2 regions of the Paeniglutamicibacter psychrophenolicus genome follow, and region 1 is predicted to be linked to the other one. Evidence: predicted binding sites of a transcription regulator. Region 1 holds the regulator's gene; the other holds the start of a gene.

Region 1 (4,416 bases):
AATCCGGGATCTCCGATGAACGCGAAATGCCTTTTGGCCCGCATTCGGGGTGGCGCGCCGCCTTTGTTGTTGATTCGTAACCATCATCGCGGCCCCACGTGCCCGTTCACGGGTCCGCGGGTGAGGAACCTCACCCGCGGACCCGGCCGGTGTTCTGAAGGGGGCCGGTCAGTGGTCCCCGGCGGTGAGGAAGTCGATGACTTCCTCGACCCGGCCCAGCAGCGAGGGCTCCAGGTCGGCATAGGAGCGCACCTGCCCCAGGATGCGTTCCCAGCCCTGGGCCACATCGACCTGCTCGGCGTGCGGCCAGCCCAGTCCCTTGAGGATGCCGGTCTTCCAATCCGTTCCGCGCGGGACCACCGGCCAGGCACGGATCTTCAGCACGGAAGGCCTGATGGCCTGCCACACATCGACGTACGGGTGTCCGACGATCAACACGTTTCCCGCGGCACCCGGAACCCGCATGGCCTCGGCGGCGATCTTCGCCTCCTTGGTTCCCGGGAGCAGGTGGTCGACCAGGACGCCGAGCTTGCGCTGCGGGGAGGGGGCAAAGGCGCGGATGGCGCCGGCCAGGTCGTCGACGCCGTGCAGCGGTTCGACCACGATGCCCTCGACCCGCAGGTCGTGGCCCCAGACCTTCTCGACCAGCTGCGCATCGTGCTTGCCTTCGACCCAGATGCGGCTGGCCCGGGCGGTGCGGGCCTTCAGGTCGGTGACCATGCGCGAGCCCGAGGCGCTGCGGGCGGTGCCCAGGGGGGCTGCGGGAGCCGCGGCAGGCTCGATGATCTCCACCGGTTCGCCCTCGAGTAGGAAGCCGAAGCCGGCACGGAAGGACTTGGTGCGGCCATGTCGGTCCTCGAGGACCAGCACGCGCATGCCGCCGGATTTTTCGCTTCGCACGACCTCGCCGACCCAGCCGCTCTCGACGTCCTCGAGCAGCAGGCCCAGGGCGAGCGGGACCTTGCGCAATGCGCGTTTCTTGGGGGCGCTGATGTCCTGGGCGCCCCAGCCGTGGTAGCTCATCGTGTCACTTTCACCTATGGGTTCACAGGTCCTTGGGCCGCTGCGCGCACGGGCACCGACCCCGGGGCCGGAGCCATGGGTGTGGTGCAATCGGCGGGTGTGTCGAACGCGGCATCGCGGCCAAGGACCAAACCATGCTAACAAGAGGTTCGGAACGTATTAGACTTAGCAGTTGAACGTGTCGAGTGCCAATGCGCGCCGCCGAACCCCGGAGTCCGGCCGGGGCGTGTGCAATGCCATCCCTTGACCATGGTGAACCGGCTTGTCAGGAGAGGTGAGAATGACCGAACCGCGTCGGCTCGAGGTCCTTCGAGCCATTGTTGAAGACTATGTGCAGTCGCGCGAGCCCGTCGGTTCGCGTGCCCTGCTCGATCGCCACAACCTGGGCGTGTCGGCGGCAACCATCCGCAACGACATGGCCTCCCTGGAGGAAGAGGGGCTCATCGTGGCCCCGCACACCTCCTCGGGGCGGATCCCCACGGAAAAGGGCTACCGGCACTTCGTCGACCAGATCGGGGACATCAAGCCGCTCTCGGCCGCCGAACGCCGCGCCATTGCCGCGCTGCTCGAGGGTTCCCACGACGTGAACGACGTGTTGGAGAACACCGTGCGGCTGCTGGCCAGCATCACCCGGCAGGTCGCCCTGATCCAGGTCCCGCACTTCTCCAACGCCACCGTGCGCCACATCGAGTTGGTCGGGCTGGGCGCCGGGCAGACCCTGGTGGTGCTCATCGCCTCCAGCGGCAAGGTCGAGCAGCGCGTGATCCTGCTGCCCGGTGCCGTGGGCGAGGAGGACCTGGGCCGGTTGCGCCAGGTGCTGCTCTCGGCGCTCGATGCAAAGCCGATCGCCGAGGTCGCCCGGCTTGCGCTGGGCATTCCGGATCTCGTGGAGCCGCGCCTGGCTCCGGCGGTGCGCGCGGTCAGCGAGGCCCTGGGCGCGCTGGCCCGCAATTCCGCGGTGGACAGGATCCTCACCGCGGGCACCGCGAACCTGGCACGCGCCAATATGGATTTCCCGCTGAGCATCACCCCGGTGCTCGAGGCCCTGGAGGAGCAGGTGGTGCTCTTGCGCCTCTTCTCCGAGCTGGAGCAGGATGCCCATGGCATTGCCGTGGGCATCGGGGCCGAGAACCAGTACGGGGCCCTGACCGAGGCCTCGGTCGTCGCCACCGGCTACGGTCCCGGCGAGCAGGCCATGATCGGCGTGCTTGGCCCCACCCGGATGAACTACCCGACCTCGATGGCCGCCGTGCGCGCCGTCGCCCGATATCTTTCACGAATCCTGGCCGGCTGATGCGGGTCGAAAGCAATTTTTTGAAGTACGAAAGGACACAGCGAGCACTGTGAGCACCCATTACGAAGTCCTGGGCGTCAGCAAGGACGCCACCGGCGAGGAAATCAAGAAGGCCTACCGCAAGCTGGCCCGCAAGCTGCACCCGGATGTGAACCCCGGGGACGACGCAAGCGAAAAGTTCAAGCTGGTCACCCGCGCCTACGAGGTGCTCTCGGATGCGGACAAGCGCGCCAACTACGACGCCACCGGCAACGAAAACGGCAACGGCCAGACCGGTTTCGGCGGGGGCGGCGGCTTCGGCGGAGGGTTCGGGGACATCTTCGAGCAGTTCTTCGGCGGCGGCGGCGGGGCCCAGGGCCCGGCCTCGCGCACCCAGCGCGGCCGCGACGCGCTGATCACCGCCACCATCGACCTGGGCGACGCCGTCGCCGGGACGGTCTACCCGCTGGAGATGGAAACGGCAGTCACCTGCTCCACCTGCGAGGGCAGCTGCTGCCGCCCGGGCACCTCCCCGGTCACCTGCACCATCTGCCACGGCGCCGGCCAGATCCAGCGCCCGGTGCGCTCCTTCCTGGGCCAGATGATGACGGTGGAGACCTGTGCCGCCTGCCGCGGCTTCGGCACCACCATCCCGGACCCCTGCATCGACTGCAACGGCCAGGGCCGGGTCCGCGAACGCATCTCCAAACAGCTGAAGGTTCCCGCCGGCGTGGCCAGCGGAACCCGCATCCACCTGGCCAACCAGGGCGAGGCAGGACCCGGCGGCGGTCCCAACGGGGATCTGTACGTCGAAATCGAGGTGCGCCGGCACAAGATCTTCGAACGCGACGGCGTCGACCTGCACGCCCGCATGAACGTTCCGATGACCGCCGCGGCACTGGGCGCGGACCTGGACCTGGAGACCTTCGACGGTCCCCAGGTCATCGAGGTCGAATCCGGCGCCCAGTCGGGCGACACCGTGCGCCTGGCCGGGCTCGGGGTCCCGCGGCTGCGCGGCGGCAAGCGCGGGGACATCATCGTGCACCTGCACGTCGAGACCCCCACCAAGGTCGACGCCGCACAGCGCGAGCTGCTCGAACAGCTGGCCAAGCTCCGCGGCGAGGAATTCGCCGAGGGACGCATGGAAAACAGCGGCGGAATGTTCTCCCGCCTGCGCGGGAAGCTGGGCAACCTGGGCGCATGAGCAACCAGTGCTTCTTCCTTCCCGCCGGTGAACTCGCCGGCGCGCGCACGGGCACCGAACTGCACCTGGACGGGCCCGAGGGCCACCACGCGGTGACGGTCAAGCGCGTGCGTGCCGGGGAAATGATCGACCTGGTCGACGGGTCCGGCGTGCGGGCCGTCGCCGAGGTCACCGACACGCAGAAGTCCGCGCTCGATGCGATCGTGCGCGCCCTGGAGGTCGAGGCCGCCGCACCGGTGGGGATCACGCTCATCCAGGCCCTGGCCAAGGGTGACCGCGACCTGCAGGCCGTGGAGTCCGCGGTCGAGCTGGGCATCGACGCGGTGCGGCCCTGGCAGTCGGACCGTGCGATCGTGCGCTGGAACGAGGCCAAGGCTGCCAAGGCCCTGGCCAAGTGGGAATCCACGGTGCTCGCGGCGCTGAAGCAGTCCCGCCGCACCTTCCTGCCCGAGGTCCGCCCGATGCTCACCAGCTCCGGGCTGGCCCAGGACTTCGCCGCGCGCGCCACTTCCGGGGTGCCGACCCTGGTAATTGTCCTGCACGAGGCCGGAACGGATTCGCTGGCCGCGGTGGTGACCCAATGGCTGCAGGCCAACCCGGTGGCAGAGTCCACCGCGGCCGGGGTGCGGCCGGAAATCGCGCTGGTCGTGGGCCCGGAGGGCGGGATCTCCGATGCCGAGCTTCAGAAGTTCACCGCGGCCGGGGCCAAGGTCGCGCTGCTGGGCAGCCACGTGCTGCGGGCCTCCACCGCCGGACCTGCCGCCCTGGTGCTGGTGCGCCACCTGCTCGGCCAGCTCTAGCAAGCCCCGGGAAGCAACCAAGAAAAGGAAACAGGAGGGGTCCCCTTGTCGCGGCGGTTCGTGCCAACGGACCTGCGGCGGAAGGGGACCCCCTTTTTTCGCGGCGCCAAAGTGCC
Region 2 (4,416 bases), 1.8 Mb from region 1:
GATCGTGTTCCTGCTGCCTGGCCTGATGATCTTCCGTTCCATGTACGGGATCGTCTTTGACGTCGCGGACATGTCCTCGGCCATGGTGGAGATGTTCACCGCCTTCACCATCATGATGGCCATTGCCGGCGGGGTGGTCTTCGGCGACACGCTCGCCCGCCCGCTGATCGGCGCCGAGGCGCTCGCCGAGCGCCGCAACATCCGCCGCCGCTAGGACCGGGGCGCCGCCATCGGCAGGGCCCAGTCGATGGGCGTCCCGCCGGCTTCCACCAGCAGTGCGTTGGCCCGGGTGAAGGGCTTGGACCCGAAGAAACCGCGCCGCGCAGACAACGGCGAGGGGTGCGCCGAGGCGATGATCGGGATCGGTGCCAGCGCCGGCGCCAGGGCCTGGGCGTCCTTGCCCCACAGGATCGCCACCAGCGGACCGCCGCGCGCGGCCAGCGCCGCCATCGCCGCATCGGTCACCGACTCCCAACCCAGCTTCCGGTGCGACCCGGCATCCCCTGCGGCGACCGTCAGCACCCGGTTCAGCAACACCACGCCCTGGTTGGCCCACGCGGAAAGATCCCCGTGCGCCGGGACCGGCACGCCGGTGTCCTCGTGCAGCTCGGTGTAGATGTTCTTCAGGCTGCGCGGCAACGGGTGGACCTGCGGCAGCGCGGCAAAGCTCAGCCCCATGGAGTGCCCCGGCGTGGGATAGGGGTCCTGGCCCATGACCAGCACCCGGGCTTCGGCCAGCGGGCGCTTGAAGGCCCGCAGGATGTTCCCCGGCGCGGGCAAGATGCGCTCGCCGGTGGCGCGCCTGGCCTCCAGTGTCCGTGCGATCTGCACCAGCGTGCCCTCCACCGGGGCCAGCGCCTGCGCCCAATCCTCGGCCACGAATCCTCCGGCCGCGGCGGGGCCAAGCCCGTTCGCAAAGGGGAAGGGCTCGGTGGCGATGGCCGGGGCCGGGAGCTCGAACAGGGGTGTTTCGTGCGTGTCCATGGGAACCATTGTGGGCAGATGCCGGCCCGGTTGGACAGCCGAAGTGTCGGGGGGACGCGTTAGAATAATTACAGTTGAGGCAGATTGCCCGGTAGTTCGCCGTGGACCGGGAACTGGATTGTTGAGGGAAGTGCAATGTCATCCGAGGCACTTGGGCTCGAGTTTGAGCTCGATGAATCCAGCGAGCTGGACGAGCGTTCCCAGCGGATTCTCGCACTGGAACGCCAATGGTGGAAGTATGCCGGCGCCAAGGAGCAAGCCATCTCGGAGATGTTTTCCATCTCGCCAACCAACTACTACCAGTTGTTGAATACGCTGATCGACACGGACGCTGCGCTGGCCCATGACCCCATGCTGGTCAAGCGATTGCGTAGACTACGAACGACGAGGCATCGCGCTCGGTCGGCGAAACGGCTCGAATCCGAGGCATGATTGCAACGCACGTCGGGCGTTTCGGGGCCCGGAAGCGCTTGTGTTCCTGCACCCGCGCATGCCCACATTGCACGACACATCACCGAGGACGGGCATGACCAACTATCCGCGCGATGAATTTGATCGCGTCCCTGAGTTCAGCAACCGTAGCGGCTCGCACCGCGAAAACGGCTGGGCTGCCGCCGCATCCGTGGGCGGAGCCCGATCCGGGTTGCGCTGGCTGATGGTCTTCGGGGTGCTTGCCCTGGTGGTGGGACTCTTCTCCTTCATGGTCCTGCCCAAGCTCATGGGCACCTCGAACGACCCCGCACCGGTGGCCGCGAGCTCCTCGAGCACTACTTCGGCCCCGGCTTCCTCGGATGCCTCCGAGTCGCCGACCGCCACCGAGGATCCCAGCGAAATGCCCTCCGAAAGCGGCTCCACGGACCCCGCCGAGTCGAGCGCGGCTTCCGGGTCCACCGACGCCAGCGCAAGCGGGCTGCCGGCGGACGTCGACACGACCATGGTCATGGGCGTCTACAACGGGGCGAAGGTCGGCGGCCTTGCCGGACAGGCCCGCACCGAGCTCTTGAATGCCGGGTTCAGCAATGTCTCGGCATCGAACTGGACCAAGAAGGTCACCTACTCCACGGTCTACTACCGATCCGAGACCCAGCGGGCCACCGCGGAGGCAGCTGCCGGGGAACTGGGCATCGGCTCGATCATGCAGAGCACAAACATCCCGGGCAATATCGCCATCGTGCTGGGAAGCAACTACCGCTAGGCCGAAGCGCGGCGAACTACGCTGTCGGCAAAGACCCACAGCTTGCACTCCGGGTGGTTGAGTGCCAAGATTTGTATTAGCACTCACACGTCCCGACTGCTAATTCGATCGAAGTTTCGACCGGATCCGTGCGGTTTCGGGGTGTTGTTTGAGTGAGTCCTTGACCAAGGCAGCGAGAAGCTTTTGCGATCGTCCCATGACATCGTGGATTCTTCGTCCGTCGCGGGCGTTGCCTCAGGTCGTAGATACGCATGAACGTCCCGAAAGGACATAAGCCGCTATGGCCAAAATCATTGCATTTGACGAGGAAGCACGCCGAGGCCTTGAGCGCGGCCTGAACATCCTGGCCGACGCCGTCAAGGTCACCCTTGGCCCGCGTGGTCGCAACGTTGTTCTGGAAAAGAAGTGGGGCGCCCCCACGATCACCAACGACGGTGTCTCCATTGCCAAGGAGATCGAGCTCGAGGACCCGTACGAGAAGATCGGTGCGGAGCTCGTCAAGGAAGTTGCCAAGAAGACCGATGACGTCGCAGGCGACGGCACCACCACCGCAACCGTTCTGGCCCAGGCCCTGGTCAAGGAAGGCCTGCGCAACGTTGCTGCCGGCGCCGACCCGCTGTCCCTGAAGCGCGGCATCGAGAAGGCAGTCGAGGCGGTCACCGCTGAGCTGCTGGCTTCCGCCAAGGAAATCGAGACCAAGGAGCAGATCGCTGCCACCGCATCGATCTCCGCCGGCGACAACGAAATCGGCGCCCTGATCGCCGAGGCACTGGACAAGGTCGGCAAGGAAGGTGTCATCACCGTCGAGGAGTCGAACACCTTCGGACTCGAGCTTGAGCTCACCGAGGGCATGCGCTTCGACAAGGGCTACATCTCGGCCTACTTCGTCACCGACAACGAGCGCCAGGAAACGGTCCTTGAGGATCCGTACATCCTGATCGCCAACTCGAAGATCACCAATGTCAAGGATATGGTTTCGATCCTTGAGAAGGTCATGCAGTCGAACAAGCCGCTGCTGATCATCGCTGAGGACATCGAGGGCGAAGCCCTTGCAACCCTGATCGTGAACAAGATCCGCGGCCTGTTCAAGTCCGTCGCCGTCAAGGCACCGGGCTTCGGCGACCGCCGCAAAGCCATGCTGGCCGACATCGCCATCCTCACCGGTGGCCAGGTCATCTCCGAGGAAATCGGCCTGAAGCTCGAAAACGCCACCATCGACCTGCTGGGCTCCGCCCGCAAGGTCGTTGTCACCAAGGACGAGACCACCATCGTCGAGGGTGCAGGCGACGCCGAGGAGATCGCCGGCCGCGTCAACCAGATCCGCGCCGAGATCGAGAACTCCGATTCGGACTACGACCGCGAGAAGTTGCAGGAGCGCCTGGCCAAGCTGGCCGGCGGCGTTGCAGTCATCAAGGCCGGTGCCGCAACCGAGGTCGAGCTCAAGGAGCGCAAGCACCGCATCGAAGACGCAGTGCGCAACGCCAAGGCAGCAGTCGAGGAAGGCATCGTCGCCGGTGGCGGCGTGGCCCTCATCCAGGCCGGTGCCGTCGCATTCGCCAAGCTGAAGCTCGAAGGCGACGAGGCAACCGGTGCAAACATCGTGCGCGTTGCCATCGAAGCACCGCTGAAGCAGATCGCCTTCAACGCCGGCCTGGAGCCGGGCGTTGTTGCCGACAAGGTCAAGGGCCTGCCTGCAGGCCACGGCCTGAACGCTGCAACCGGCGTCTACGAGGACCTCCTCGCAGCCGGCGTGAACGACCCGGTAAAGGTGACCCGCTCTGCACTGCAGAACGCTGCCTCCATCGCCGGCTTGTTCCTCACCACCGAAGCCGTTGTTGCTGACAAGCCGGTTCCGGCCGGCGCAGCAGTCGGTGGCGGCGACGACATGGGTGGCATGGGCGGCATGGGCGGATTCTAATCCCCCTGCCACACCCCGCGCCTAGCGCGTAGGCTTCACCAGCCAAAACCACGGGCCGCTTTCCCGGCGGTGCACCACTTCCCTTGCGGAAGGAGGTTCGCCGCACGGGAGGGCGGCCCTCGGCGTTAACGAGGGGGCGGTGCGCGCCGGTGCCGGATTACGATGGGGCCATGCCGAAAATCCAAGAGCCGCTGGCCGGCGGGAACGCTTCAGGGGAGGTGCTGCGCATCGGCATGACGGTGCGCAAGCCCTGGCTTGAAAGCACTCCCTCGGTACAGAGGTTCATGGCCCACCTCCGCGAGCAGGGCCTCACCGACGT

Evidence for each region. The regulator HrcA, encoded in region 1, represses chaperone genes, less so after heat shock. The targets are predictions, from matches to a motif close to TTNGCACTCGNNNNNNNCGAGTGCNAA.
Region 2: groL (chaperonin GroEL) is a predicted target of HrcA. The motif match lies at 2,256-2,282, and genes of this name have one in related genera.

Annotation. Positions count from the first base shown of each region.
Region 1 is NZ_JAGIOE010000001.1:3,007,265-3,011,680, reverse strand. Features, by position in the region: gene JOF46_RS13665 (DUF3097 family protein) at 169-1,023, opposite strand; gene hrcA (heat-inducible transcriptional repressor HrcA) at 1,304-2,317, shown strand; gene dnaJ (molecular chaperone DnaJ) at 2,367-3,500, shown strand; gene JOF46_RS13650 (16S rRNA (uracil(1498)-N(3))-methyltransferase) at 3,497-4,300, shown strand.
Region 2 is NZ_JAGIOE010000001.1:4,765,649-4,770,064, reverse strand. Features, by position in the region: gene JOF46_RS21435 (threonine/serine exporter family protein) at 1-214, shown strand, start outside; gene JOF46_RS21430 (uracil-DNA glycosylase) at 211-984, opposite strand; gene JOF46_RS21425 (DUF3263 domain-containing protein) at 1,120-1,416, shown strand; gene JOF46_RS21420 (LytR C-terminal domain-containing protein) at 1,511-2,179, shown strand; gene groL (chaperonin GroEL) at 2,460-4,097, shown strand; gene JOF46_RS21410 (phosphotransferase enzyme family protein) at 4,268-4,416, shown strand, end outside.